DNA from 3 places in the Azospirillum sp. Marseille-Q6669 genome. Region 1 is predicted to be linked to each of the others. Evidence: riboswitches for the same ligand, from Rfam matches in the RefSeq annotation. Region 1 holds a riboswitch; each other region holds the start of a gene.

What was found. Region 1 has a riboswitch for cobalamin ahead of ACWPXE_RS28930 (energy-coupling factor ABC transporter permease). Riboswitches for the same ligand answer to the same signal wherever they lie in the genome.
Region 2: another riboswitch for cobalamin. It lies ahead of cobW (cobalamin biosynthesis protein CobW); the one in region 1 lies ahead of ACWPXE_RS28930 (energy-coupling factor ABC transporter permease).
Region 3: another riboswitch for cobalamin. It lies ahead of ACWPXE_RS06940 (TonB-dependent receptor plug domain-containing protein); the one in region 1 lies ahead of ACWPXE_RS28930 (energy-coupling factor ABC transporter permease).

The regions. Positions count from the first base shown of each region.
Region 1 covers NZ_CBCOOP010000006.1:73,264-82,781, forward strand. The annotation lists gene ACWPXE_RS28925 (hypothetical protein) at 1-431, opposite strand, end outside; cobalamin riboswitch at 576-814, shown strand; gene ACWPXE_RS28930 (energy-coupling factor ABC transporter permease) at 989-1,669, shown strand; gene ACWPXE_RS28935 (superoxide dismutase) at 1,754-2,521, opposite strand; gene ACWPXE_RS28940 (hypothetical protein) at 2,649-3,032, opposite strand; gene ACWPXE_RS28945 (Ig-like domain-containing protein) at 3,215-5,854, opposite strand; gene ACWPXE_RS28950 (Ig-like domain-containing protein) at 5,887-9,518, opposite strand, start outside.
Region 2 covers NZ_CBCOOP010000001.1:2,100,186-2,109,703, reverse strand. The annotation lists gene ACWPXE_RS09310 (ABC transporter substrate-binding protein) at 1-159, opposite strand, end outside; gene ACWPXE_RS09305 (ABC transporter ATP-binding protein) at 221-943, opposite strand; gene ACWPXE_RS09300 (ABC transporter ATP-binding protein) at 936-1,700, opposite strand; cobalamin riboswitch at 1,990-2,205, shown strand; gene cobW (cobalamin biosynthesis protein CobW) at 2,245-3,312, shown strand; gene cobN (cobaltochelatase subunit CobN) at 3,467-6,853, shown strand; gene ACWPXE_RS09285 (hypothetical protein) at 6,850-7,944, shown strand; gene ACWPXE_RS09280 (hypothetical protein) at 8,055-8,270, shown strand; gene ACWPXE_RS09275 (precorrin-8X methylmutase) at 8,260-8,901, shown strand; gene ACWPXE_RS09270 (precorrin-2 C(20)-methyltransferase) at 8,898-9,518, shown strand, end outside.
Region 3 covers NZ_CBCOOP010000001.1:1,572,101-1,581,618, forward strand. The annotation lists gene ACWPXE_RS06910 (CopG family transcriptional regulator) at 1-31, opposite strand, end outside; gene ACWPXE_RS06915 (hypothetical protein) at 329-1,144, shown strand; gene ACWPXE_RS06920 (hypothetical protein) at 1,141-1,737, shown strand; gene ACWPXE_RS06925 (hypothetical protein) at 1,756-2,535, opposite strand; gene ACWPXE_RS06930 (TerC family protein) at 2,733-3,779, opposite strand; gene ACWPXE_RS06935 (hypothetical protein) at 4,439-4,897, shown strand; cobalamin riboswitch at 4,952-5,170, shown strand; gene ACWPXE_RS06940 (TonB-dependent receptor plug domain-containing protein) at 5,287-7,200, shown strand; gene ACWPXE_RS06945 (ABC transporter substrate-binding protein) at 7,197-8,057, shown strand; gene ACWPXE_RS06950 (FecCD family ABC transporter permease) at 8,054-9,073, shown strand; gene ACWPXE_RS06955 (ABC transporter ATP-binding protein) at 9,073-9,518, shown strand, end outside.

The DNA of each region.
Region 1 (9,518 bases):
GTGCGCGACGGCGAATCGAGGAACATCCGGCGCGCCCGGGTGATCTGCTCCGCCGTCCAAAGCTCGTCCGCATCGACCTGCCAGAGCAGGCATTCCTCCGTCATGGCGGCAAGCGGCGCGGTCACCATCTCCACCTTGCCCTGCCAGAACATGCCGGGCGGCTTGCGGTAGACCGACACGCGCCCGGGCTCCTCCGCGGCGATGCGGTCGAGATACGCCGACGTCCCGTCGCTGCTGCGGCCGTCGCGGTGAAGGTCCTGCGGAACGCGCCCACCCCGCTGCGCGCACCAGGAGGAGTCGCGGACCTGCTCCGCCACCCCTTCCACGACGTGCCAATGCCAGGGAAAGGGAAGTTGGCGGAAAACCTCCAGGTGGTAGCGGATGAAGGGATCGCCGTTCAGCACGATGGTCAGGAAATGAACCGGTAGCATGCCCGCAACCCCGTCCTTCGCCCGTTGATCCGGCCTCGCGCAGTCCGCCGGACCTTGTCGGTTCCGCGGGAGCGGTGTCAAGGAAGCCGTGCGACTCCCCCGATGGGTCGCCATCCCCCTCTTGACGGCGGGGGACCCCGCCCCTACCCTGGCGCCGGTTATGGTTCCCCGCGCCCTCCGGTCGCGGGGCTAAGAGGGAAGCCGGTGCGTCGCCCCGATCGGGGGGAAACGGCAAATCCGGCGCTGCCCCCGCAACTGTGAGCGGTGAGCGGCCTCGTCCTTTCCGTGTCACTGGCGCCGCCTGCGGGAACGGGCGCCGGGAAGGCCGGACGATGCCGCCTTGACCCGCAAGCCAGGAGACCTGCCGTAACCGAACGTACGTCCTCGGGCGGGGTGCCCCGGTGGTCGCTTGCCGATGTCCGGCCTAAAGGCCGCCCGTCTTCCGCAAGCCGTCCCTCCGGTGCGCCCATCCAAGGGGACCAAGGGGGTTGCGATGCCGGTGCCTGCCAGCAACGACGCCCTCCCAACGCATGGCAGACTCGGAAAGGGCATAGAGCATGCACATCGAACCCGGCGTCGTGGACGGCGCCAAGATCGCTCTCAGCTACGCGACGGCCGCCGGCGGCTTCGCGATGGCCGGCAAGCTGGCGCGCGACGACGTCCGCAACAACGGCGGGGTCGCGCCGCTGGTGCTGCGCAGCCTGATCGCCACCGCGCTGGTCTTCAGCTTCTTCGAGGTGTTCCCGCACCACCCCGTGGGCGTGTCGGAGGTTCACCTGATCCTCGGTTCGACGCTGCTCCTGATGTTCGGAGCCGGTGCGGCCTCCATCGGCCTCGCCGCCGGCCTGCTGATCCAGGGCCTGTTCTTCGCGCCGTTCGACCTGCCGCAGTACGGCATGAACGTCACCACGCTGCTGGTCCCGCTGTGGGGCATCAGCCTGCTGGCGAAGCGGATCGTTCCGGACGCCACCCCCTATGTCGACCTGAAGTACTCGCAGGCGCTCGCCCTCTCCACCGCCTACCAGGGCGGCATCGTCGCCTGGGTGGCCTTCTGGGCCTTCTACGGACACGGCTTCACCGCCGAGACCATGACGGAGGTCGCCTCCTTCGGCGCCGCCTACATGACCGTCATCATTGTCGAGCCGCTGGCCGACCTCGCCGTGCTGGCTGTCGCCAAGGCGCTGCGCCGCCAGAGCCAGGGCCCGCTGTTCAACGTCCGCCTGCACCAGGGCGCCTGATCGGGCCACTGGACCAGACGGTTCGCAGGAAGGGCGGCGGGGACATCCCCGCCGCCCTTTTCCGTTTTAGGTCAGGCTGGCCGCTCAGATCACCAGTTCGCCCTTGCGGATCGCCGCGTAGCGGCGGTTCACCGCGCCCCAGTCGACGACGTTCCACCAGGCCGCCAGATAGTCGGCGCGCCGATTCTGGTACTTCAGGTAATAGGCGTGCTCCCACACGTCGTTGCCCATCAGCACGGGCACCCCCTCCATGGCCGGCGAATCCTGGTTCGGGCGGGCGGCGATGGCGAGTTTGCCCGACGACGGGTCGGCGGTGACGAAGACCCAGCCGCTGCCGAACTGCCCGGCCCCCGCCGTGTTGAAGCGGGTCTTGAAGTCGTCGAAGCTGCCGAAGTCGCGCGCGATGGCCGCTCCGACCTCGCCGTCTGGGGCACCGCCCGCCTTCGGCCCCATGATGCTCCAGAACATGCTGTGGTTGGCGTGCCCGCCACCGTTGTTGCGCACCGCGGTGCGGATGCTTTCCGGCAGTTCCGGGACGCGCTTCAGCAGGTCGGCCAGCGGCATCGCCTGAAGGTCGCCGTGGTTGGCGAGCGCCTTGTTGAGGTTGTCGACATAAGCCTGATGGTGCTTGCCGTGATGCACGCTCATGGTCGTCGCGTCGATGTGCGGTTCCAGCGCGGCGGGCGCGTAGGGCAGCGGCGGCAGCGTGAATCCCTTGCCGCCCGGTGTCTGGCCCCCTGTTGTTTGGGTCCCTGTTGTTTGGGCCAGGACGAAGCGCGGCGCCACGGCCAGCACCAGCGCGGCGGCTCCGGCGGAGAGCAGCAATTGGCGGCGATCCAGGCGAACGGACATGAGACCTCCCATTGTGTGTTTCGTGCCGAACAGCGGGGAAGCGACAGCCTCAGTGCGCCCCGCGCCTCACTCAACAGGGCAATGGGCGTACTCACTCGGTACCGGCGGACCGCACACCGCCCGTTTCCTACAAGCGGACCTTTCCAGCCAGTCCGGCGGACGCCGAGAGGGCCATGCCCATCGCCACGGTCCGCCAGCGCCCCAGGCGGAATCGGGACGGGGCCGCCACCGGCTTCCGGACCGGTGCGACCGGTGCGACCGGTGCGGTTCCCATTGCCTCATGGATCTTACGGGCGCGGCGCTCCCGAAGCAGCAGGCGCATCACCTCCTCCTCCGTGACGAGACGCCCGGCCTTGGCCGAGGCGAGGCTGGCGGTGTCCTGGAGAGCGGCGACCTGCGCCAGAGTGCCGGTCAGCCCCTTGGCCGCGGCGGTTTCCAGCGCTTCGCGATGAATGGCGAGGATGAACGGCTTCAGCCCGCGGTCGGGCGATCCGTGCGGCAATGTCGGCATGGCGGAATGGCTCCGGGGATTCGTTCGATCGGGTAAACCATCATCCAACCGATAACCCCGCGGCGGCAAAGACCCCTACGGATTAGTCCGCCCCCCTCCGCTCGGGGAAGCCGACGCAGAACGGCGGGTGCCGAAGCCCAAAGGCCCCGGCACCCGCCGTTTCGTATCGCGTGTATGCGTCCTCAGCCGAACCAGCCGGCGACGTTGCCGGTCTGGCCGAGGATGGTGATGCGGTTGCCTCCGCCGACGTCGAGGGTGGTGTTGCCGCCCTCCACCCGCGCCGAGCGGATCACCGCGCCGAGGTCCATGCTGGCGTCGTAGAGCGCCAGACGGTCCACACCCGCCTGGAAGTCCATCACCACCGATCCGCCCGACGCCCGCCCGAAGGCGAAGACGTCCGCCCCGGCGCCACCCCACAGCGTGTCCGCACCGCCGTCGGCGAACAGCACGTCGTTGCCCGACCCGCCGTTCAGCAGGTCGTTGCCCGCCCCGCCGAACAGCGTGTCGTTGCCGTCCTCGCCGAACAGCGTGTCGTCGCCGCCGTCGCCGCTGGCCAGGTCGTCGCCCGCGCCGAGACCGATCAGGTCGCGCCCCGCCCCGCCCAGCGCCACGTCGTTGCCAGCCCCGCCGCTGATCGTGTCGTCGCCCGCGTCGCCGATCAGGAAGTCGTTGCCAGCCCCGCCGAACAGCAGGTCGTTGCCCGCCCCGCCGGACAGCGTGTCCTCGCCCTCCTCGCCGGTCAGCGTGTCGTCGCCGTCCTCGCCGAACAGGATGTCGCGGCCCGTCCCGCCGAACAGCGCGTCGTTGCCGACGCCGCCGCCGACCAGGTCGTTGCCCTCGCCGCCGAACAGCCAGTCGTCGCCCTCGCCGCCCATCACCACGTCGTCGCCGTCGTCGCCGTACAGCGTGTCGTTGCCGCCGGCGCTGGCGATCGTGTCGTTGCCGCCGCCGCCGTGCAGGATGTCGTCGCCGGCCCCCAGGTACATGTACTGCTGGTGGTCGTCGCCGTAGACGATCTGCTCGCCGTCGCCGCCGACCAGCGTGGCGTTGCCGACCACCGCCGCGAATTCGACGTTGTCGAGCTGGATGGTCACCGGACCCGCCGCCGCCGAGGTGTTGAGCACCACCGCGGTCGGCGCCGTGCTGGCGACCCCGGTGCCGCCCAGCGTGTTGCCGGTCACCTTGGTCTGCACCGCCTGGCCGGCGGTCGCACCCGGCGTGCTGAAGTCGATGGCGCGCACCAGGAGCTGGGCCTGGGCGGAAAGCACCGAGAGGAAGCCGTCGCCGCCGCCGGTCAGGTTGCCGCGCGAGGCCGTGCCGGCGTCGGTGCGCGCCTCGATGGCGGCGATCAGACCGGTCAGCCCGGTCTGCGCCTCCGCGGCGGTCTGCCGCTCGGCGCTGCCGCTGGTGGTGACGGCCACGCCGTTGGAGACGCTGACCGTCAGGGTGGTGACGGTGGACACCGCACCGGTCTGCCGGTCGACCACCTGCTCGCGCACCACCGGCACGTCGGCGAGGTCGGCGTTGGCGGTGCTGGTGTCTTCCACGCGGTTGCTGTTGGTCGCCGCGATGGTCACGGTGGTGACGCGCTTGCCGTCGCTGCCGGTGATGATCGAGCCGTTGACGGTGGCGCCGTCCACGGTGGCCGTCGGCGGCGGGGCGACCGGGGCGGGCTTCTCCGCGGTGGCGGTGAGCTTCTGCGTCGCCGCGGTGAAGGGCGGCGAGGCGTTGCCCGCCGGGTCGGTCAGGCCGAGGGTCAGGGTGAGCGTGCCGTCGCCCAGGCCGGAGAGGTCCAGCCCGGTCACCCGCATGGTCGGACCGCTCATCACGCCGCTGCCGGTGACCTGGCCGCCGCCGGTCGAGGTGATCGTCCAGGTGAAGCTGGTCCCGGCCTCGCCGCCGCTGATGGTGAAGGCGGTGCTGGACTGCTCGATGGCGTCGATGCTGTCGTCCTCGAACAGCACGGTGGCCGTCGGCGGGGTGGTGTCGACGGTCAGCGACTGCGTGCCAGGGATCGAGGTGTTGCCCGCCGCGTCGGTGGCGGTGGCCGAGACGGGGTTGGCGCCGTTGGCGTTGAGGCTCAGCGTGCCGGTGACCGGTGTGGCCGTGGCGAGGTCGAGGCTCCAGGCGCCGCCGTTCGTGGCGGTGGTGGTGTAGGTGGCGCCGCCCACCGTGACGGTGACGGTGCTGCCGGCCTCGGCCGAACCGGTGAGGGGCGGGGTGGTGCTGTTGCTCAGCGCCGTGGTGACGGTCGGCGCATCGGGCAGCGTGGTGTCGATGGTCAGCGATTGGGTGCCCGGCGCCGAGACATTGCCCGAGGCATCGGTCGCCGTGGCCGAGACCGGGTTGGCGCCGTTGGCGTTCAGGCTCAGCGAACCGGCGGTCGGCGTCGCCGTGGCGAGGTCGATGGACCAGTTCCCGCCGGTCGCGGTGGTGGTGTAGGTGGCGCCGCCCACCGTGACCGTCACCGTCGCCCCGGCTTCGGCCGTGCCGGTGAGGGTCGGGGTGGTGCTGTTGCTCAGCGCCGTGGCGACGGTCGGCGCATCGGGCAGCGTGGTGTCGATGGTCAGCGATTGGGTGCCCGGCGCCGAGACGTTGCCCGCGGCATCGGTGGCGGTGGCCGAGACGGGATTGGCGCCGCTGGCGTTGAGGTTCAACGAGCCAGCGGTCGGCGTCGCGGTAGCGAGGTTGATGGACCAGTTTCCACCCGTCGCGGTGGTGGTGTAGGTCGCCCCACCCACCATGACGGTGACGGTGCTGCCAGCCTCCGCCGTGCCCGCAACAGTCGGGGTCGTGCTGTTGCTCAGCGCCGCACTGGTCACCGCCGGAGCATTGGGCGCCGTGGTGTCGATGGTCAGCGACTGCGTGCCAGGATCGAGGTGTTGCCCGCAGCATCGGTGGCGGTGGCCGAGACGGGATTGGCACCGTTCGGGTTGAGGCTGAGCGAGCCGATGGTTGGCGTCGCCGTGGCGAGGTCGATGGACCAACGCCCACCCGTCGCCGTCGTGGTGTAGGTAGCGCCGCCCACCGTGACGGTGACGGTGCTGCCGGCCTCGGCCAAGCCGGTGAGGGTCGGCGTCGTGCTGTTGCTCAGCACCGTGGTGACGTTCGGAGCGTCCGGCGCTGTCGTGTCGATGGTCAGCGACTGCGTGCCCGGCGCCGAGACATTGCCCGAGGCATCGGTCGCCGTCGCAGAGATCGGGTTGGCGCCGTTGGCGTTGAGGCTGAGCGAGCCGATGGTTGGCGTCGCCGTGGCGAGGTCGATGGACCAACGCCCACCCGTCGCCGTCGTGGTGTAGGTAGCGCCGCCCACCGTGACGGTGACGGTGCTGCCGGCCTCGGCCAAGCCGGTGAGGGTCGGCGTCGTGCTGTTGCTCAGCGCGGCGCTGGTCACCGCCGGAGCGCTAGGCAGCGTGGTGTCGATGGTCAACGATTGGGTGCCGGCGGACGACGTGTTGCCCGCCGCGTCGGTGGCGGTGGCAGAGACGGCGTTCGTGCCATTGGCGTTGAGGTTCAACGAACCGGTTACCGGCGTCGCGGTGGCAAGGTCGATGGACCAGTTTCCGCCGGTCGCCATGGCGGTGTATTTCGCCCCACCGACGGTGACGGTGACGATGCTGCCGGCTTCCGCCGTGCCGGTCAGGGTCGGCGTCGTGCTGTTGGTCAGCGTCGCCGAGGTCACCGAGGGCGCGGTGGGCGCGGTGGTGTCGACAGTCAGCGTCTGCGTCCCCGCCGACGACACGTTGCCGGCGGCATCGCGCGCCGTGACCGAGACGGGGTTGGCGCCGTTGGCGTTGAGGCCCAGCGTGCCCGAGGCCGGAGTGGCCGAGGACAGGTCCACGCTCCAGGCGCCGGATCCCGACGCGGCCGTGGTGTAGGTGGCGCCGCCCACCGTGACGGTGACCGTGCTGTCCGCTTCGGCCGTGCCGGCGATCACCGGAGTGGTGCTTTTGGTCAGGGCCGCCGAGGTCACCGAGGGCGCGTTCGGCGCGGTGGTGTCGATGGTCAGCGTCTGCGTCCCCGCCGATGACACGTTGCCTGCGGCGTCGCGCGCCGTGACGGAAACGGCATTGGTCCCGTTGGCGTTGAGGCCCAGCGTGCCCGAGGCCGGGGTGGCCGTGGCGAGGTTGACGCTCCAGGCGCCGGTTCCCGCAGCCGCCGTGGTGGTGTAGGTCGCCCCGCCGACCGTGACGGTGACCGTGCTGTCCGCTTCGGCCGTGCCGGCGATCACCGGAGTGGCGTTGTTGCTCAGGGCTGCCGAGGTCACCGAGGGCGCGTTCGGCGCGGTGGTGTCGATGGTCAGCGTCTGCGTTCCCGCCGACGACACGTTGCCCGCGGCGTCGCGCGCCGCGACGGACACGGCGTTGGTCCCGTTGGCGTTGAGCCCCAGCGTGCCCGAGGCCGGGGTGGCCGTGGACAGATCCACACTCCAGGCGCCGGTTCCCGCAGCCGCCGTGGTGGTGTAGGTCGCCCCGCCGACCGTGACGGTGACCGTGCTGTCCGCTTCGGCCGTGCCGGCGATCACCGGAGTGGCGCTGTTGCTCAGGGCCGCCGAGGTCACCGAGGGCGCGTTCGGGGCGGTGGTGTCGATGGTCAGCGTCTGCGTCCCCGCCGAGGAGACGTTGCCGGCACCGTCGTGCGCCGTGACGGACACGGCGTTGGTCCCGTTGGCGTTGAGCCCCAGCGTGCCCGAGGCCGGGGTGGCCGTGGCGAGGTTGACGCTCCAGGCGCCGGTTCCCGACGCGGCGGTCGTGTAGGTGGCGCCGCCGACCGTGACGGTGATCGTGCTGTTCGCCTCCGCCGTGCCGCTGATGGTCGGCTTCACGGCTTTGGTCAGGGCGGCGCTGGTCACCGCCGGGGCGTTCGGGGCGGTGGTGTCGATGGTCAGCGTCTGCGTCCCCGCCGACGAGACGTTGCCCGCGGCGTCGGTCGCCGTGACGGACACGGGGTTGGTGCCGTTGGCGTTCAGGCTCAGCGTGCCCGAGGCCGGGGTGGCCGAGGACAGGTTGACGCTCCAGGCGCCGGTCCCCGACGCGGCCGTGGTTGTGTAGGTCGCCCCACCCACCGTGACGGTGACCGTGCTGTTCGCCTCCGCCGTGCCGGTGAGGGTCGGCGTCGTGCTGTTGGTCAGCGCCGCCGAGGTCACCGCCGGAGCGTTCGGCGCCGTCGTGTCGATGGTCAGGGTGAAAGCGGTGGATGCCTGGGAGGTGCTTCCCTCGCGGGTGGCCGTCGCGGTCAGGGTGTGGCTACCCTGTGCGAGGGTGCCGGTCGGTGTGATGGTCCACTGCCCGTTGACCGCGGTGGCGGTGCCGATCGCCGTGGCGCCCCGGTACAGCACCACCGTGGCTCCGGACGCGGCGGAGCCGGTGATGACGGGAGTCGTGCTGTTGGTGATCCGGTCGCCGGCCACGCCGCTGTCGGACGCGGCGGCAAGGCCAAGGCTGCTTGGCGCGCCGGGCGGCGGGGGCGCCTGCAGGTAGACGACCATGTTGCCGCCATTCCCGATCACGAGGTCGAGGTCGCCATCACCGTCGATGTCCAGGAGGGTTGGCCGAACCTGATAGTTGTGGGATTTGAGGCCGAACGGGTTGGTGCCGACCAGCGTGAAGCTGGGCGCCGCCGTCGTTCCGACGTTGCGGAAGACCACATCGTCCCCGTTGTTGTTTCCGATGATGGCATCGAGGTCGCCGTCACCGTCGATGTCCGCGAAGACCGGCCGGACTTCGCCGCCGATGTTCGCAAGGCCCAGCGGATTGTTGCCGGCCAGCGTGAAGCTGGGCGCTGCCGTTGTCCCGACGTTGCGGTAGAAGTTGACGTTGCCGTACATGCCGCCGACGAAGAGATCGAGGTCGCCGTCGCCGTCGATGTCCACAAACGTCGGAGCTGCATAATTGTTCTGGCCGATGCCGAACGGGTTGGTGCCGACCAGCGTGAAGCTGGGCGCTGCCGTCGTTCCGACGTTGCGATAAAAGATCGTGTTGCCGTAGGCGTTGCCGATGAAGACGTCGAGGTCGCCGTCGCCGTCGATGTCGGCGACGGTGGGCACGGCGTAGGAATAGGAGCCGACGTTCCCGAGGCCGAAGGGGTTGGTGCCTTCCAGCGTGAAGCTGGGCGTCGTCGCCGTCCCGACGTTGCGATAGAGGATCGAGTCGCCGCTCTGGATGCCGACCAGCATGTCCAGGTCGCCGTCGCCGTCGATGTCGGCAAAGGTCGGCGTGGCACCCGCCCCGGCGTTGGCGAGACCGAACGGGTTGGTGCCCAGAAGGTTGAAATAGGGGTCGGTCTGGTTGCTCACCGGCTGGCTGGTCAGCGTGGCGGTGTCGTTGCCCGCGACGTCCCGCGCCGGCGCCGTCTGCGGTGGGGTGTAGTCCACCGTCACCGTGTCGGTGCGCAGGACCGCGTATTCCAGGGTCAGGGTGACGACCGAACCGGTGATGGCGACGTTGGTCACGCCCACCGTCGCGCCGCCCGCCTTCACCGTGAAGG
Region 2 (9,518 bases), on a different contig from region 1:
ACGAGCGGCGATGGCCGAGCCTTCGCCGGCGAGGTCGGCGTAGATGCCGGACCGGTCGTTCATCACGCCGATCTTGATCACGTTGTTGGAGACCTGGGCGTGCGCGGCCCCGGCGGTCAGCGCCAGCAATGCGGTCCCGCAAAGCAACGTCTTGAGCATTTCAAACTCCCTTCGATTGGCTTTGTTTTGAGTGTGTTCAGCAGAGGGGGGGGTTAACGGGTCAGACACCCAGATAGGTGTGCAGCTTGTCCATGTTCTGGGCGAGCTGGTCGTTGGGGATCATGTCCACGACATGGCCTTCCTCCATCACGTAATGGCGGTCGGCGATGGTCGCGGCGAAGCGGAAATTCTGCTCCACCAAGACGATGGTGAAGCCGCGCTGCTTCAGCTTGCGCACCGCCACGCCGATCTGCTCGATGATGACGGGGGCGAGGCCCTCGGTCGGCTCATCGAGAAGGATCAGGTCGGCGCCGGTGCGCAGGATGCGCGCGATGGCCAGCATCTGCTGCTCACCGCCGGACAAGCGCGTGCCCTGGGTGGTGCCGCGGCCCTGGAGGTTGGGGAACAGCTCGTAGATCTGCGGCACGGTCATGCCGCCCGACTTCACCACCGGCGGCAGCATCAGGTTCTCGTCCACGCTGAGCGAGGCGAAGATGCCGCGCTCCTCCGGGACATAGCCGATGCCGAGGCGGGGGATCTTGTGCTGCGCCATGCCGATCAGCTCCTTGCCCTGGAAGCGGATCGAGCCGTTGCGCTTGCCGACGATGCCCATGATGGAGCGCATGGTGGTCGTCTTACCGGCGCCGTTGCGGCCCAGCAGGGTCACCACCTCGCCCTGGCGCACGTCGATGTTGACGCCGTGCAGCACGTGGCTTTCGCCGTAGAAGGCCTGGAGGTCGCGGATCTCCAGCATCGCGGTCTTCACGGTCGCACCGTCAGGCATGGCCCACCTCACCCGTCCCCATATAGGCTTCCATGACCTGCGGGTTGCGCGATACGACGTCGTATGCGCCCTCGGCCAGGATCTCGCCGCGGCGGAGCACGGTGATGGTGTCCGACAGGTGGGCAACGACCGACAGGTTGTGCTCCACCATCAGAATGGTGCGGTCGGCGGAGACGCGCTTGATGAGGGCGGCGGTGCCCTCGATGTCCTCGTGGCCCATGCCGGCCAGCGGCTCGTCGAGCAGCATCACCTCCGGGTCGAGCGCCAGCGTCGTGGCGATCTCCAGCGCACGCTTGCGGCCGTAGGGCAGCTCGGCGGCGGTGTGGCCGGCCCAGGGGGTCAGGTTCACCGCCTCGATGAGTTCCTCGGCGCGGTCGTGCAGGTCGTGCAGGCTGGCCTCCGGCTTCCAGAAATGGAAGCTGGTGCCGCGCGGGCGCTGCAACGCGACGCGGACATTCTCCAGGACGCTGAGGTGCGGGAAGACCGCGGAGATCTGGAAGGAGCGCACCATGCCGAGCAGCGCCACGTCGGCGGGCTTCATGGCGGTGATGTCGCGCCCCTTGTAGAGGATCTGGCCGCGCGTCGGCGTCAGGAACTTGGTCAGCAGGTTGAAGACCGTGCTCTTGCCGGCGCCGTTCGGGCCGATCAGCGCGTGGATCGTGCCGCGGCGAACCTGGAGGTTCACCTCCTTCACCGCGATGAAGCCCTTGAACTCCTTCGAGAGTCCGCGCGCTTCCAGAATGATGTCGTCGGCCATGGGTGCCGCTTTTCCCTCCCTGTTCGTCCGCGTCGTCTGCCGGTCCGCGTTTTTGGTTGAGCTGATATAAGCACAGGGCATGCCAATTGCGGGGAAATTCGTTAGTTCATTGAAACTGTTGAATTCATCAAAGGCGGCGACAGCATCGCACGCGGTTCGGAGTGTCAGCTTTCCAGACAGACTGTACCGATCTTCCGACACACCAACGGCGGGATGGGCGGACCGTTCCGGGTTCGATGGCACGCTATCCGGGCGCCAAATGGCCGCTTGCAAATCGGGGGTCCGCCTGCAATTCTGCGCCCCCGACGGTGCCCCGTCCGCCGTGAAGGCGCGGGGATAATAGGGAATGCGGTGCGGATCCGGATGGGGTCCAAGGCCGCGGCTGCCCCCGCAACTGTATGCGGCGAGTCCGCCTCCGGAAATGCCACGGGCCGACAGGCCGGGAAGGCGGGAGGCGCGGCAACGACCCGCGAGCCAGGAAACCTGCCGCCAGACCGAAACTCATCCAATCCGCCGGGTGTGGCGGAGACAGGGAAACCAGATCATGACGCATCGCGCCGCCCTCCGTCCGTCCGCCGGGAAGACCCCGGCCACCGTCATCACCGGCTTTCTCGGCGCCGGCAAGACGACGCTGATCCGCAGCCTGCTGGAGCAGGCCGGCGGGCGCCGTCTGGCGCTGATCATCAACGAGTTCGGCGATGTCGGCATCGACGGCGAGATCCTGCGCGCCTGCGGCGACCCGACCTGCACCGAGGACGACGTGATCGAGCTGGCGAACGGCTGCCTGTGCTGCACCGTCGCCGACGACTTCGTCCCGGCCATCGAGAAGCTGCTGTCGCGCCCCCAGCCGCCGGAGCACATCATCATTGAGACGAGCGGCCTTGCCCTGCCGAAGCCGCTCGTCCAGGCCTTCCACTGGCCGGCGATCAAGACGCGGGTGACGGTGGACGGGGTGGTCGCGGTGGTCGACGCCGCCGCCGCCGCGGAGGGCCGCTTCGCCCCCGATCCGGCGGCGCTGGCCGCCCAGGCCGCCGAGGCCGGACAGCTCGACCACGAGACGCCGGTGGAGGAGGTATTCGAGGACCAGCTCCTCTGCGCCGACCTGATCGTGGTGAACAAGACCGATCTGGTCGAGGCCGCCGATCTGGCGAAGGTCGAGGACCTGATCCGCGCCGCCATGGCAGAGGGCGGCACTGGGCGCGAGGCCAAGATCCTGCGCGCCAGCAACGGCAAGGTCGATCCGGTGGTGCTTCTCGGCGTCGGGGCCGGGGCCGAGGACGACCTCGCCAACCGCCCCAGCCACCATGACGAGGAGGAGGGTCACGATCACGACGATTTCACCAGCTTCGTCGTGGAACTCGGCCCGCAGCCCGACCCGGCGGCGCTGGCGAAGACGCTGGAGCGGGTCGCCGCCGCCCATGGAGTGCTGCGCCTGAAGGGCTTCATCGACGTGCCGGGCAAGCCGATGCGCCTTCTGGTGCAGGGCGTAGGGACGCGCATCCAGACCCATTTCGACCGCTTCTGGAAGCCCGACGAGCCGCGCCGCAGCCGTCTGGTGGTGATCGGCGAGACGGGCCTGGACCGCGACGCCGTGACCGCGGCGCTGGAGTGATTTTTGGCCTTCACAACCCTCTCCCCTCTGGGGAGAGGGTGGCCCGCAGGGCCGGTGAGGGGGGTGCGCTTACGCCGGACGTTCCGCCACGCGCCCCCCCTGACCCTAGCCCTCTCCCCAGAGGGGAGAGGGACATTTCGAAAAGCTCTCGGTCATGCACCTACTCGCCGCCCGCCAGGAAGACCTCGACGCCGGCCCCCAGGCCGTGGATCTGGGGCAGAGTCCGGCGGACCTCGTCGTTCTGTCCTTCTCCGACAGCGACCTGACGGCGCTCGCCGCCTGCTGGAAGCGCCACCGCGACACAATGCCGACCCTCCGGCTGGCGAATCTCGCGCGGCTGGGGCACCCGCTGTCGGTGGATCTCTACGTCGACTCCGTGATCCGCAAGGCGAAGCTGGTCGTGCTGCGCCTGCTCGGCGGGGCGGGCTACTGGCGCTACGGGCTGGACCATGTCGCCGCCGCCTGCCGGGAATCCGGAGTGGCGCTGGCCGTGCTGCCCGGCTGCGCCCAGCCGAACCCCGCCCTGGAAGGCTACGGCACGGTTCCGGCCAAGGCCGCGCAGCGGCTGTGGCGCGGTTTCACCGAGGGCGGGCCGGACAACATGGCCAACCTGCTGGCCTACGCCGCCACTCTGAGCGGGCAGGACCGCCCCTGGCGCGAGCCGGCGCCGGTCCCCCGCTTCGGCGTCTATGAGGGCTGGTCCGGCCACGTCACCGGGCCATGCGCGCCGGTCGTCTTCTACCGCTCCCACCTGCTGGCCGGCGATCTGGAACCGGTGCACGCGCTGTGCGACGCGCTGGCCGCGCGCGGCCTCGCCCCGCTGCCGCTGTTCGTGGCGAGCCTGAAGGAGCCGGACTGCGCCGCCTGGATGCGCGCCACCCTGACCGCCCGCGACGCCGCCGTCGTGATGAACCTGACCGGCTTCTCGGCGGCGCGCGAGGACGGGTCGCCGCTGGAGGCCAACGGCACACCGGTGTTGCAAGCGGTGCTGTCCACCACGCCGGAGGAGGGCTGGCGCGGCTCCGCCCGCGGCATGGGGCCGTCCGACCTCGCCATGAACGTCGTGCTGCCGGAGATGGACGGGCGCATCCTGACCCGTGCCATCGCCTTCAAGGCCGAAGGGGCGCTGGACCCCGACCTGGAGTTCGCTCCGACGCTGATTCGCCCGGTGCCCGACCGGGTGGCCTTCGCCGCCGATCTGGCCGCCGCCTGGGTTCGGCTGGGCGCCACCCCGCGGGCCGGGCGCAAGCTGGCGCTGGTGCTGTCCGACTATCCGGGGCCGGGCGGCGGCATCGGGCACGCGGTCGGCCTCGACACCCCAGCGAGCGTCGTCAGCATCCTGGAGCGGCTGCGCGCCGAGGGCTACGCGCTGGACGGGCTTCCCGCCGGGTCCGCCGCCCTGATGGAGACGCTGACTGGCGGCACGACCGCCGCGCTGAGTTTGGAGGACTACCGCCGCCTCGCCCCCGCCGAGGTCCGTGGCCGCATCGCCGCCACCTGGGGCGACGAGGGGGCCGACCCGCATTCCGACGGCACCGCCTTCCGCTTCACGGTGCTGACCTGCGGCAACGTCGCCGTCGCCGTGCAGCCGAGCCGCGGTCACGGCCCGCTGACCACCACCCAGCACCACGATCCGGAGACGCCACCCAGCCACGGCTATTATGCCTTCCACCTCTGGCTCCGCCATGTTCTGGGCGTCCACGCGCTGGTGCAGGTGGGGGCGCATGGGACGCTGGAATGGCTGCCGGGCAAAGCCGTCGCCCTGTCCGCCGACTGCTGGCCGGAGATCGTCGCCGGTCCCCTGCCCTGCCTCTACCCCTTCATCGTCAACAACCCCGGCGAGGGTGTGCAGGCGCGCCGCCGGCTGGGCGCCGTCCTGATCGGCCATCTGACCCCGTCGCCGGTCGAGGCCGGGCTGCACGGCGACCTTGCCGCGCTTGAAACGGCCATCGATGAATACTCGATGGCGACTGGGCTGGACCCGCGGCGTCTGGGCACGCTGCGGCAGACCATCCTGGACCTCGCCTGGAGTTCCGGCGTCGCCGCCGACTGCAACCTCCGGCCCGACGACGACCCCGACGCCATCCTCAGCCGCCTCGACGCCCATCTCTGCGACATCAAGGAGATGCAGATCCGCGACGGGCTGCATGTCTTCGGCACCACGCCGGAGCCGGAGCGCCGCGCCCGCCTGCTCGCCGCCGTCGCCCGCTTCGGCAAAGCGGAGGAGGTCTCCCCGGCGCTGGACGCCTGCGGCGAAGCCGAGATGGCCGCCTTGCTGGACGGGCTGGACGGGCGCTTCGTGAGACCCGGCCCCGGCGGTTCCCCGGCAAGGGGGCGGGCCGACACGCTGCCCACCGGACGGAACCTCTACGCGCTCGACCCGCGCGGCGTGCCGACGCCGACCGCCTGGACGCTGGGCTGGCAGGCGGCGGACGCGCTGATCACCCGCTACCTGCAGGACCACGGCGACTGGCCGAGGCGGCTGGTGGTGGATTGCTGGGGCACGCCGGCCATGCGCACCGGCGGCGACGAGTTGGCCCAGGCCATGGCCCTGCTCGGCGTGCGCCCTCTGTGGGAGAACGGCTCCGGCCGGGTCACCGGCTTCGAGGTGATGCCGGCCTCCGTCCTCGGCCGTCCGCGCGTGGACGTGACTCTGCGCATCTCCGGCCTGTTCCGCGACGTCTTCCCGCAGCAGATCGCCCTGTTCGATCAGGCCGTCCGCGCCGTGATGGCGGAGGACGAGCCCGACGACGTGAACCCCGTCGCCGCCGCGCTCCGCACCGACCGCGCTGAATTGGAAACCGGCGGCACCCCGGCGGCGGAGGCGGAGCGCTGGGCCAGCGCGCGGGTCTTCGGCGCGGCCCCCGGCGCCTACGGCACGGCGCTGCCCGGCCTGATCGCGCGCGGCGACTGGGCCGCGCGGGCCGACTTCGGCGCCGCCTATCTGGAGGGAAGCTGCCACGCCTACGGCAAGGGGCTGGAGGGCGTGCCGCTGCCCAGCCTGTTCCGCCGCCGCATCGGCGGGGCCGACGCGCTGGTCCACCACCAGGACCAGCGGGAGCACGACGTCCTCTCCACCGACGGCTTCATGCAGTATGAGGGCGGCTTCTCGGCCGCCGCCGCCTTGGTCGACAACGACCCGGCGCTCTATCACCTCGACAGCTCCGAGCCGGAGAGCCTGACCGTCCGCACGCTGGGCGAGGAGATCGCCCGCGTCCTGCGCGGCCGGGCGGCCAACCCGCGCTGGATCGACGGAATGATGCGCCACGGTTACCGCGGCGCCGGGGAGCTGGCGGCGAGCGTGGACACGCTGTTCGCCTTCGCCGCAACCACCACGGCGGTGCGGCCCCATCATTTCGAACAGTTGTACGACGCCTATGTGGACGACCAGCAGGTGTGGGACTTCCTGGCACAGTCCAATCCGGCCGCCGCCCGGCATATCCTGGACCGGTTGACCGAGGCCCTGGAGCGCGGTCTCTGGCACCCACGCCGCAATTCGACGGGCGACGATCTGCGCCGCCGCAAGGAGATGTCCGCATGAGCGCGATCACCCAACGCCGCAATCCACCCCGCCGGCGCGGCACGTGCCCCGGCGTGCTCGCCCCCATGGAGGTCGGCGACGGTCTTCTGGTCCGCGTGCGCGTTCCGGCGGGTGTGCTTCCCGCGGCCTCGGCGACGCGGATCGCGGAACTGGGGCGTCGTTACGGCAACGGTCTGGTCGACCTCAGCCACCGCGGCAACCTGCAACTGCGCGGCGTCGCCACGGCGGACATGGCGGCGCTGATCGCGGAGCTTCGCGCGCTCGGCTACGTCTCGGAGGACGCGGAGAGCGAGGCGGTGCGCAACGTGCTGACCTCCCCGACCGCCGGGCTGGACGGGACGGCGGTGCTGGACGTGCGCCCCTACGCCCTGGCGCTCGATGCCCGGCTGGCGGCCGACCGTGACCTCCAGCGGTTGCCCCCGAAATTCGGCTGGCTGGTCGACGGCGGCGGTCAGGCCACCCTGTCCGACAGCAGCACCGACGTGCGCTTCGACGCGGTGGCCGGGGCGGTGGATGGGGCGGTGGACAGGCCGCTGTTCCGTGTCGGGCTGGGCGGAACGTTGGAGGGTGCCGCGCTGCTGGGCCACTGCCGTCCCGACGATCTGGTCGAGCTTGGGGCGGCGCTGGCGCGGGCCTTCCTGGAGCTTCGCCAGCCTCTGGCCGAGCCGCCGCGGCGCATGGCCGGGCTGGTCAAGGCGCTGGGGGTGGAGGTGTTGCGGGAGCGGGTGGCAGGGCTGCTGTCTTGCCCCTACCCTTCCCATGCTGCGCATGGGCCCCTTCCCTCCCCCGCTGGGCGGGGAGGGAAAATTCTCCCCCGCAAACCTCATTCCCTCCCCCGCCCAGCGGGGGAGGGTCAGGGTGGGGGAAGACGTCGCCGCCCCGACTCTTCCTCGGCCGCCAACCCTCCTGGCTCGGCGTCGCCTTCCCCTTCGGCCGCCTCGACTGCGACAAGCTGGAGGCGCTGGCCGCCCTCACCCAGGAGATCCGCATCACGCCCTGGCGCGCCCTGCTGCTGGCCGCCCCGCAGGAGGGCGCCGCGGAGAAAGCCACCGTCCTCGGTGGCATCCTCGACCACGGTGACATCCGCCTGAAGCTCACCGCCTGCAGCGGCGTCACCGGCTGCGACGTCGGCACCACCGACACCCACGCGGACGGCCTTGCCATCGCCGAGCGCGCGGCGGGCTTGCTGGAGGCGGTGCGGATGGTGCATGTCTCCGGCTGCGCGAAGGGCTGCGCCCATCCCGGCGCGGCGGATGTCACGCTCACCGCGCGGGACGGCGTCTATGACGTCGCGCTGAACGCCGCCCCCGGCGGCACGCCCTGGCGGTCCGGCCTGACGCCGTCCGAGGCCATAAATGCCGTTGCCTCTTTGTCTGGGGCCGATCTGTCTGTTGAGGAGTTGTTCCGTGTCCGCTGAGCCGCTTTACGACTACATCCGCGATGGAGCGGCCATCTACCGCCAGTCCTTCGCCACCATCCGGGCGGAGGCCGACCTGTCGGCGATCCCCGACGACCTGAAAGCGGTGGCGGTGCGCGTCATCCACGCCTGCGGCATGGTGGACGCGGCCCAGGACCTGATGTTCTCCCCCGACGTGGGGACGGCGGCGCGAATGGCTCTGCGTAATGGCGCGGTGATCCTCTGCGACAGCGAGATGGTTGCCCACGGCATCACGCGGGCGCGCCTGCCGGCGGACAACGCGGTCGTTTGCACGCTGCGCGACCCCGCCGTGCCGGAGCTTGCCAAAAAGGTCGAAAACACCCGATCCGCCGCCGCGCTGGAGCTGTGGGTGCCCCGGCTGGCCGGTTCCGTGGTCGCCATCGGCAACGCGCCGACCGCCCTGTTCAAGCTGCTGGAGATGATCCGCGACGGCGCGCCGAAGCCGGCGGCGGTGCTGGGCTTCCCGGTGGGCTTCGTGGGTGCGGCGGAAAGCAAGGACGCGCTGGCCGAGGCGCCCTTCGGCCTGCCCTTCCTGGCGATCAAGGGCCGGCGCGGCGGCAGCGCCATGGCGGCGGCGGCGGTCAACGCCCTGGCGAGCGACGTGGAATGAGCAACGCACCCCATAGCACCGGCACCCTCTACGGCGTCAGCGTCGGCCCCGGCGACCCGGACCTGATGACCGTCCGCGCCATGCGCACCATCGGCGCCTGCCCGGTGGTCGCCTATTTCTGCAAGCGCGGCACCTCCGGACAGGCCCGGCGCATCGCCGACGTCTGCATCACGGCGGAGCACATCGAGCTGCCGATGGTCTATCCGGTGACGGTCGAGTTGCCGCCCAGCCACCCCGACTATGGCCGCCAGATCGAGGCCTTCTTTGACGAGTCCGCCGAGCGGCTGGCCGAGCATCTCGCCGCCGGGCGTTCCATCGCCGCGCTGAACGAGGGCGACGCCTTCTTCTACGGCAGTTTCATGCACCTGTTCCTGCGGCTGGCCTCGCGCTTCCCGACGGAGGTGGTGCCGGGTGTCACGTCGATGATGTGCAGCGCCTCGCTGCTGCCGCGCCCGCTGACGCTGCGCGACGACGTGCTGTCGGTCATCCCCGGCACGCTGGGGGAGGAGGCGCTGCTGCGGGCGCTGCGCAACGCCGACGCCGCGGTCATCATGAAGCTGGGCCAGAACCTGCCGAAGGTCCGCCGCGCCGTCGAGGCCGCCGGGCTGGCCGACCGC
Region 3 (9,518 bases), on a different contig from region 1:
TCGGCTTCTGATCGCGGGCGTTCTCAGACATCCCTTCACCATCCTATAACCATCCACTGGGATGGCATATGGAGAGGACGACGCACCGAACAAGGGGGAGAGCGTCGTCATGATGACCAAGTGTCCACGGCACGTCGGCCGCAACGATCCCGGTCGCAGCTTTGATGCGCATTCATTCAGCGCACACATCCCGACCAATTGAACGCACGGGTTGTTGACAACTCCGCATTGTGAAATACTGCCATGCCCATCCGTTGAGGCATGTCCTGCGGCGGACAGACCAGAGTTGGCGGGCCATCGTCTTCAGGACCACGGAAAGGCAGGCAGGATGCGCTCTGGACGACCGAACGGCGGCGGCGGGTCGGACGCCGCTCTCGATCTGAACACGGCGTTCGATCGGCGCGACACGCTGTTCACCCGGGCCGCGGAGGGGATGTCCGACATCGTCGCCAACCCGCCGAGCGGCCCCCACGCCTTCGACCTCCTGAACGGCGGCATCCGCGAATTGTCGAGTCTGATGATCCGGCAGCTCCCCTTGACGACGGCGCGCGAGGCGCGCCTTGCCCACGCCCTCTGCCAGGAGGGAATCGTCGAGGACACCAAGGCCCTGGCCCTCGGGGAGGGTGTGGCCTTGTTCCTCGACCGGCTTCAATCCGCCGCCGATCATGCGGGCATCGGCCCAGCCGCGCCCCCCGCGCCCGACCGCGATCACGCGTTGATCCGCCTGGAGCGGCATGTGCAAACGATGGCGCAGGACCGCGCCGCGCGGGACGCGGACCTCCATCAAGCCCTGGACGCCATGGCGGCGACCCCCGCGCAAGGCTTGGAGGGTGTTCTCGCCAAATTGCGGGCGTGCCGCACCGCGATGGCCGACCAGGGGAACCGCGCCGACAGGGTGGCCCCTCTGCTGAACGATGCCGTGGCGGTCCTGGAGCGTATGGCGCTGCGGGAAGCCGTCGCCCGCTTCGACAGCGCGGCCGACGCCTTCGAGGCGGCGATGCCGAAGGCCCTGCCGAGCAAGCCGACCGAGCGGATGCTCGCCGCCGGAGCCAAGGCGGGAAGCGTGGCCCTGGACGCGGCGCGGCGGATCTATCAGGCGATGGCGTCGGAGTTTCTGTCGCCGAGGAAAGGGGTCGGGGAGTGACGGACGCCTTGCCCATCACGCCGTCACTGACCGCTTCCTTGAAGGATCGCACCGGCAGGGACCGCAGGTCCTGGCCGCTTGCCCGTGGCTTGGTGAACATCCTGCGCGGCGGCCACGGCGCCCCGCCGCCCCAGCAACCGGCGGAAACCCATGTCGACATCCACCGCCAGCCCTTGCGAACGGCGCTGGACTGGCACCAGGACATGGTCGCCTTGTGGAAGCGGCACCCGACCTTCGGCCCGGGCCTGCACGACGACCTGAAAAGCACAGGTCTGCTGCCGCGCTGCGTCATCCTGACGGCGCGGGACGGCGGACCGCTGTGCTTCCGCTACATCGGGGAGCCGACCCGCCGGGTCTTCGGCGACCGCTGGGCCGACCAGAACATCGGCAAGCCCCACCTCGAAGACGTGCACGGCGCCTACGCCCAGGCCATCGACGCGCAATACCGGGAGGCGGTGGAGGGCGGGGAGCCGGTGTACAACCATCTGGTGATCACCGGACTTCCCCGGCCGCCCGTCAATTACCGGCACCTCCTGTTCGGCTGGTCACTGGGCCATCGCCGTCAGGCCCTGCTGGCGCTGATCGATTCCTGAGCCGGATGAACCGGCCCTTCAGGCCGCCTGGGCGAGGTCCGCGGCGAGCTGCGCCAGATCGCCCAGGAACTGCGCGCGGCTGAAGCGCACGAGGTGCATCGGCAGCGTCTTCAGGCCGATCTGGTTGTAGGTGATGGCCGGCTCGTCGTCGATGTGGCGCGGCCCCATCTTCCGCTCCGCCCAGACCGGAACGATATCCGGATCGACGACCGAGATGAACCAGGTCGGCGACCACAGCAGCCACGCCGCCAGCTTGTTCACCCGCTGGCAAATCGGGAACAGGCCGCGGCCCTGGAAATCGGGTCGCGTCCATCCCGCGTTCGTCCACACCACCTGCCCCCGCGTACCATTGGCGGTGTCGGACGTGCAGGTGCACCATTCGCCCTCCGGAGCCTGCACGGCGGGCTCGTCGTAGAACACCGTCATGGCGTTGAAGCGGTCGCCGATGGACTGCGTCGTGCAATCGTAGAGCAGCCCGGCCTGGGCGGTGACCACGTCGCCGGAGGAGGCTCTCCCGCAGATCCAGAAGGCGTTGGCCGGCATCAGGGAACGGCAGGCCGGATGGGCCGCCGGAAGCATCGGCTCCCAGGAGCCCGCGGCCACCGCCGCCTCGTTGACGCGCACCAGCGCCGGCATGTCGAATTCGACGGAGAGCGCCACCCCCCGGCCGGCCGCCAAGCCGACGAGTTCGTCGCGGGCGGCATGAAGCAGGCCGGACAAAGGTCCCGACGGGACGGGGAGAGCGGAAAGGGAGATGGAGGCCGGTTGCGTGCCGATAAACTGCGTGCTGGCAAACATGGATGTCTCTTCCGTGGGTTGGAAAGGATTGGCGTCAACCGCCAAGCGGGGCGCGATCCACCCCGCACATCCACATCATCGTCGCTGCCCAGCCGGTATTACTACTTTTGCGGATGCCCTCGCCCGGAAACGCACGGGGCGCCCGATCCACCGGATCGGACGCCCCGCCTTTCTCGTCTGCCCGTGAAGCGGGCGTGTTACTGGCCCTTGCCGTCCGAGGACACCGCGGCCGCCTCGCTGGAGGAGGCCGGAGTGGAGCCCCCGGCCCCCTTCGCCGGGCTGCCGGGCACCCACCAGCGGCGGGCCTCGCCGTCCGCGGCACCCGGTGCCGATTCGGCGCGGGTCTTCAGCATCGAGAAGACGATGGAGCCACCGACCAGGAAGGCCGTGATGCCCAGCGCCACCGCCGTCGGCATTTTGTAGATGTCCACCATCATCATCTTGGCGCCGACCACCACCAGAACCAGCGACAGGCCGTATTTCAGGTAATGGAAGCGGTGGATGATCGAGGCCAACGCGAAATAGAGGGCGCGCAGGCCGAGGATGGCGAAGACGTTGGAGGTCCAGACGATGAACGGGTCGGTGGTCACCGAAAAGACCGCCGGGATGGAGTCCACGGCGAAGACCAGATCGGTGAACTCGATCAGAATCAGCACGAGGAACAGCGGCGTCATCATCCGCACGCCGTCGCGCATCACGAAGAACTTCTGCCCCTCGTAGCCGTCGGTCATGCGGAAGCGGGAGCGGACGAACTTGACGATCCGGTTGTTCTCCATGTCCGGCTCGTCGTCCACCGACATCAGCATCTTGATGCCGCTGAAGATCAGGAAGGCGCCGAAGATGTAAATGATCCAGTGGAATTCCTGGATCAGCGCCGTCCCCGCCACGATCAGCACGCCGCGCATCACCAGCGCGCCCAGGATGCCCCAGAACAGCACCCGGTGCTGGTACTGCGGCGGCACCGCGAAATGGGTGAAGATCAGCGCGATGACGAAGATGTTGTCGACGCTCAGGCTGTATTCGATCAGGTAGCCGGTCAGGAACTCCAGCCCTTTCTCGGAGCCCTGGAAATGAAAGACGCCGGCAGCGAAAATCATCGCCAGCGTGGAATAGGCCGCGCAGCGCATCAGCGCCTCGCGGCCGGAGATCACATGGGATTTCTTGGAAAATACACCAAGATCAAAGGCCAAAAGCACGCCAACGAAGACGGCGAAGCCGGCCCACATTAAAACGATTTGGTCCATGGAACTGTCCCTTGCTTCATGCCCTCCGCTCCCGCAAGCGGAGACTTCGATCGTCACATGAGCAGTCCGACATCACCGATGCGCCACGGCGGGACGCATCGGCCAGAGGGGCCCGGACTGGAATCGTGACCGCAAGGTCTGCGGTCACCGGAAAAGCGCACACGACGGCTCGGCCGCGGCGCGTCAGGACACCCGCCTCCATCGTTTGCCGTGGAGACGTGGCGGTCGGTCAGGATGTTGGTTCGGTGCGGTCCATGTCGATGTCTCCCAAAGGCCCGTCGGGTGCCGTCGTCCGGCGGTGGACCTTGTGGGGGAGCGGGACCCAGGGGGAAGAACAGGGCCAGCTTCCGCAAGGCCGCGCCAAGGCAACGGCTCTATGGGAAGTCCGACATCACAGCGCCGGGCGACGCTGCCAGAGGGGCCCGGACCTCAACCGTCATGTAGTCAGGCCCCCGCCCGTCGACAAGAGGGGGAAGTGGCCTTTGCGGGCCGTGATCGATGCGAAGGCCGCAGGCGCCGACACCAGCCGGTTGATCGCCCAAGGGTTGCCGGATTTCCAGACGGGAGCCGGCTTTGCGAATTCCGCATTGCCCATGGATGATTCCGCACCGGCGGGTTGTTCGTAGCGATTGACGGAAATTCACGGCAGGACACCCACAATGATGCGGCGTTCCATTCTGCTCGGCTGCCTGCTGGCGGCCGGATTGGCCGGTTGCGGCCCGCGTTTCGAGACGGTCGCAAGCTATTTTCCACCCGTCAGCGAGGCGGGAAAGCTCTGTGTCGCCCAGTGCAAGCAGGCACAGACGATCTGCCAATCCGCAAAGGAACTGGCCGTTCAGACCTGCCGGGCCGAGGCGACGACCCGCGCCCAGGGCGAATATCAGTCCTATCTCCGTTCCTTGCCCAAAGATGTGGACAAGAAGAAGATCAAGACGTTCAGCGATTTCGACCGGGACCCCAGCTGCTACAGCAACCTCACCTGCTCCTCCGATTACAATGATTGCTACAAATCCTGCGGCGGCCGGATCGAGGCGCAGACCTATTGCGTCGGCAATTGCAAGGAAATGGTACCGCCCATGCCGGATGGGGCGGCGATCGGGCCGAGAACCACGCTCTGACAGCAGCCGGGCGAGGACGGGCGGATTGCGGCTTGACCGGAGCCGTTCCGCCCGCGTAGCTTCGCACCCGACGGTTGCCCGAAAGGGCTGAAAATGGGAACACGGTGCGGACCCCACGGCGATTGGTCGTGCGAGGGTCCTACGCCGGGGCTGCCCCCGCAACTGTAAGCGGCGAGTCGTCCATCGGAATGCCACTGGGATCGCGATCCTGGGAAGGCGATGGGCCGACGATAACCCGCGAGCCAGGAGACCTGCCGTCAGTCGTGGTCACACGCGAACACGTTCGGGCGGGGTGCACCGAAGGTCGTCGAACCGGGAGTCCGTTCGCGGAGCGTCCGGTGGGACTTCGTTCGCGGTGACGTGCCACCGGCGTCCCGCCCGAGGTCTCAATGAGTGTCCGCGTTCCCCGCCTTCACCGGACGGCGTCTTTCGCCGCCCTTCTGGGAAGCCTTGCGCTTCCCCTATCGGCCTTCGCCGATTCCACCACCATCACGATGCTTCCGCCGGTCTCGGTGATCGCCAACCGCGTCCCCACGGCCGCCGAGGAAACCGGCAGCGCCCTGACCGTCATCACCCGCCAGGAATTGGAGCAGCGCCAGACCCGTCTGCTGTCCGACGCGCTGCGCGCGGTGCCCGGCGTCGCCGTCAACCGCACCGGCCCGATGGGCACCCTGACCCAGCTCCGCATCCGCGGGTCGGAGGGCAACCAGACGCTCGTCCTGATCGACGGGATCGAGGTGAACGATCCGGCGTCCGGCTCCGAATACGACTTCGCCAACCTGCTGGCCGGCGACGTGGAGCGCGTCGAGGTGCTGCGCGGCCCGCAGAGCGCGCTTTACGGCTCCGACGCGGTCGGCGGCGTCGTCAACATCGTGACCCGCCGCGGCGCCGGCGCCCCCCGGTTCCGCGCCGCCGTCGAGGGCGGGTCCTTCGGCACCGCCGCCGGGCGGGCCTCCTTCGGCACCGGGACCGACCGCTACGACCTGTTCCTCAGCGGCCAGGGCGTCACCAGCGACGGCGTGTCGGTCGCCGACACGCGGCTCGGCAACCCGGAGAAGGACGGCTACCGCAACGGCACGCTGACCGGAAACGCCGCCGTCCGCCCGACCGAGCGCAGCGAGATCGCGGTGACCGGCCGCTACACCCGCTTCCACGCCGACACCGACGGTTTCGTCGGCGGGCGCGGCGCCGTCGATGACGGGACCAGCACCGCCGGGGAGCAATATTTCGGGCGAGTCCAGGGCAAGATCGCCCTTCTCGACGGAAAGTGGGAGCACATCGTCGGCCTGACCCATGGCCGCCAGCAGCGCGATTACCGCGACGACGCCAAGACGGTGACCAGCCGCTACGACGGGCGCAAGACCAAGGCCGACTATCAGACCAACCTCACTCTGAACAGCGGCCCCGCCGACCATGTGCTGACCGCCGCCGTGGAGCATGAGGAGGACAAGGCGATCAGCCGCAGCAGCTTCTCCAGCTTCGACCGTTCCATCGGCTCCACCGGGCTGGTGGGCCAGTACAAGCTGGGCCTGTTCGACCGGCTGACCCTGACCGGCAGCGTCCGCCACGACGGGAACGACCTGTTCCGCGACGCCACCACATGGCGCACCACGGCGGCCTATCTGATCGAAGACAGCGGGACGAAGCTGCGCGCCTCCTACGGCACCGGCGTCAAGAATCCCACCCTGTTCGAGCTGTACGGCTACACCGCCACCTACGCCGGCAACCCGACCCTGAAGCCGGAACGGGCGCGCGGCTGGGACGCCGGTTTCGATCAGTCGCTGTGGGGGACGCGGGCCTCCGTGGACGGCACGTGGTTCGACCAGCGCATCCGCGACCTCATCACCGGCACCGGGCGGACCTCCGTCAACATGCCGGGCGAGTCCCACATCCGCGGCTTCGAGCTTGGCCTGTCGGTGGAGCCGATCGACCGGTTGACCGTCCGCGGCTCCTACACCTGGACCGACGGCGAGGATTCCACGGGGGCGGAGCTGGTGCGCCGGCCCAAGCAGCTCGCCAGCCTGACCGTCAATCACCGCTTCCTGGAGGACCGGGCGAACGCCAACCTCGGCGTCGTCTACAACGGTCGGTCCAGCGACTGGGCCTACGACCCCTTCTACAACCGGCAGGTCGTGAGCCTCGCCCCCTACACGCTGGTCAACATGGCCGGGTCCTACGCGCTGTCCGAGGGGGTCGAACTCTTCGGGCGCGTGGAGAACCTGTTCGACCGCCGGTACCAGGAGGTCTGGACCTACGGCGCCCCGGGACGGGCCGGGTATCTCGGGCTGCGGCTGTCGCTGTGAGGCCCTTCCGTCTCGGGCTGGCCGCCGCCCTCCTGCTGATCGCGGGAGGGCCGGCGGCGGCGTGGGAGGCGCCGCCCGCAAAGCCGCCCATCAAACCACAGCGCATCGTCTCCCTGAATCTCTGCGCCGACGAGCTGCTGTTGCGGCTCGTCGGGCCGGAGCGCCTCGCCGCGGTCACGTGGCTGGCGCGCGATCCCCGCGCCTCCACCGTCGCGGCGCTGGCGGCGGGGGTGCTGGTCAACCACGGGACGGCGGAGGAAATCCTGCCGCTCAACCCCGACCTGATCGTCGCCGGGCGCTACACCACGCGGGTCGCGGTCGGGCTGCTGACGCGGCTGGACGCGCCGCTGCTGGAGCTGGACGTCCCGCAGAGCGTGGCGGGGGTGGCGGAGCAGATCCGCGGCCTCGCCCGCGCCGTCGGCGAGCCGGACCGGGGGGAGGCGCTGGTCGCCGACCTGCTCTCCCGCCTCGACGCCCTGCCCCCCGCGGCGCCGGGGCCGCGCGCGACCGCGGTGGTGCTGCGCCCCAACGGTTTCGTCGCCGGGTCCGGGTCGCTGGTCGACGAACTCCTGAGCCGCGCCGGGCTGGAGAACATGGCCGACCGCCTGCCGCTGGGCAGCCAGGGCGCCCTGCCGCTGGAGGCCATCATTCTGGGCGGGGCGGACGTGCTGATCATCGACGCCGCACCCGACGCGCCGCCGTCGCTGGCCGGCGCCCTGCTGCACCACCCGGCCCTGAAGGCTTTGGAGCGTCCGGTCCGCACGCTGTCGCTGCCCTCCCGCCTGTGGACCTGCCCCGGCCTGCAGATCGCCGAGGCCGCGGAACGGCTGGCCGCTGCGCGGGAGGCCGTGCCATGACGGCTGCTGCGACGTGGGAGTCGCGCATCCCCTACCCCGCCCTGGTCGCCGGGCTGACGGGTCTGGCGCTGGTGCTCTGCGCGGTGTCGGCGGCGGTCGGCTATGTGCCGTTCGACCTGGGCGCCGCTTTGTCCGACTGGCTCGCCGGTCGCCCGACCCTGGCCGCGCTGGTGCTGGGCGAACTGCGCCTGCCGCGCGCCCTGCTGGGCCTGCTGGTCGGCTTCAGCCTGGGGCTGACCGGGGCGGCGATGCAGGGCTGGCTGCGCAACCCGCTGGCCGAGCCAGGGCTGGTCGGCGTGTCGAGCGCCGCGGCGCTGGGCGCGGTGATTGTCTTCTACAGCGGCCTGTCCGCCGCGCTGTCGCTGGCCCTGCCGCTCGGCGGCATGGCCGGAGCGGCCACCGCCGCGGTGCTGCTGAACCTGATGGCGGCGCGGGGGGCCGGAACGACGGCGCTGGTCATCGGCGGCATCGCCATCAACAGCCTCGCCGGGTCGCTGACCGCGCTGGCCCTCAACCTCGCTCCCAACCCCTACGCGGCGCTGGAGATCGTGTTCTGGCTGATGGGGTCGCTGGCCGACCGCGGCACCGACCAGCTCTGGCTCGTCCTGCCGCCGATGCTGGCGGGCTGGGCGCTCTGCCTGTCCGGCGCCCGCGCGCTCGACGCGCTGACCCTGGGGGAGGACGCGGCGCGCAGTCTGGGCTTCGACCTCACCGGGCTGCGCGTCCGGCTGATCGCCGGGGCGGCGCTGGCGGTGGGCAGCGCGGTTTCGGTCACCGGCGCCGTGGGCTTCGTCGGGCTGGTGGCGCCGCACCTGATGCGCCCGCTGGCCGGGGCGCGGCCCGGACGGCTGCTGCTGCTGGCGGGCCTCGCCGGGGCGTGCCTGACGCTGGCCGCGGACATCGCGGTCCGGCTGCTGCCGACGCGACCGGAACTGAAGCTGGGCGTGGTCACCGCCCTGATCGGGGCGCCCTTCCTGATCGTCCTGATCGCCCGGCTGCGGCGGGAGGAGGCCTGATGCGCATCGAAACCCACGCCCTGTCCGCCGCCACTCCCGCGGGCGCCGGCGGGCGCACCATCCTGACGGACGTCAATCTCACCATCGCGCCCGGCGCCTTCACCGGGCTGATCGGCCCGAACGGCGCCGGCAAGACCACCTTGCTGCGCCTCCTCGCCGGTCTCGCCGAGCCGGCGGCGGGCCGCGTCACCTTCGGCGGGCGGACCGCCGCGCAGGCCGGGCGGCGGGCGCTCGCCCGCGCCATCGCCTATCTGCCGCAGAGCGGCCCGGTGCATTGGCCGCTGCGCGCCGAGGCGCTGGTCCTGCTGGGCCGCCTGCCCCACCGCGGCCCTCTGGGCGGGATCACCGCGGCAGACCGCGCGGCGGTGGAGCGGGCGCTGTCCACCGCCGACGCCGCCCACCTGCGTGGGCGGATCGTCGGCACCCTGTCGGGGGGCGAGCGGAT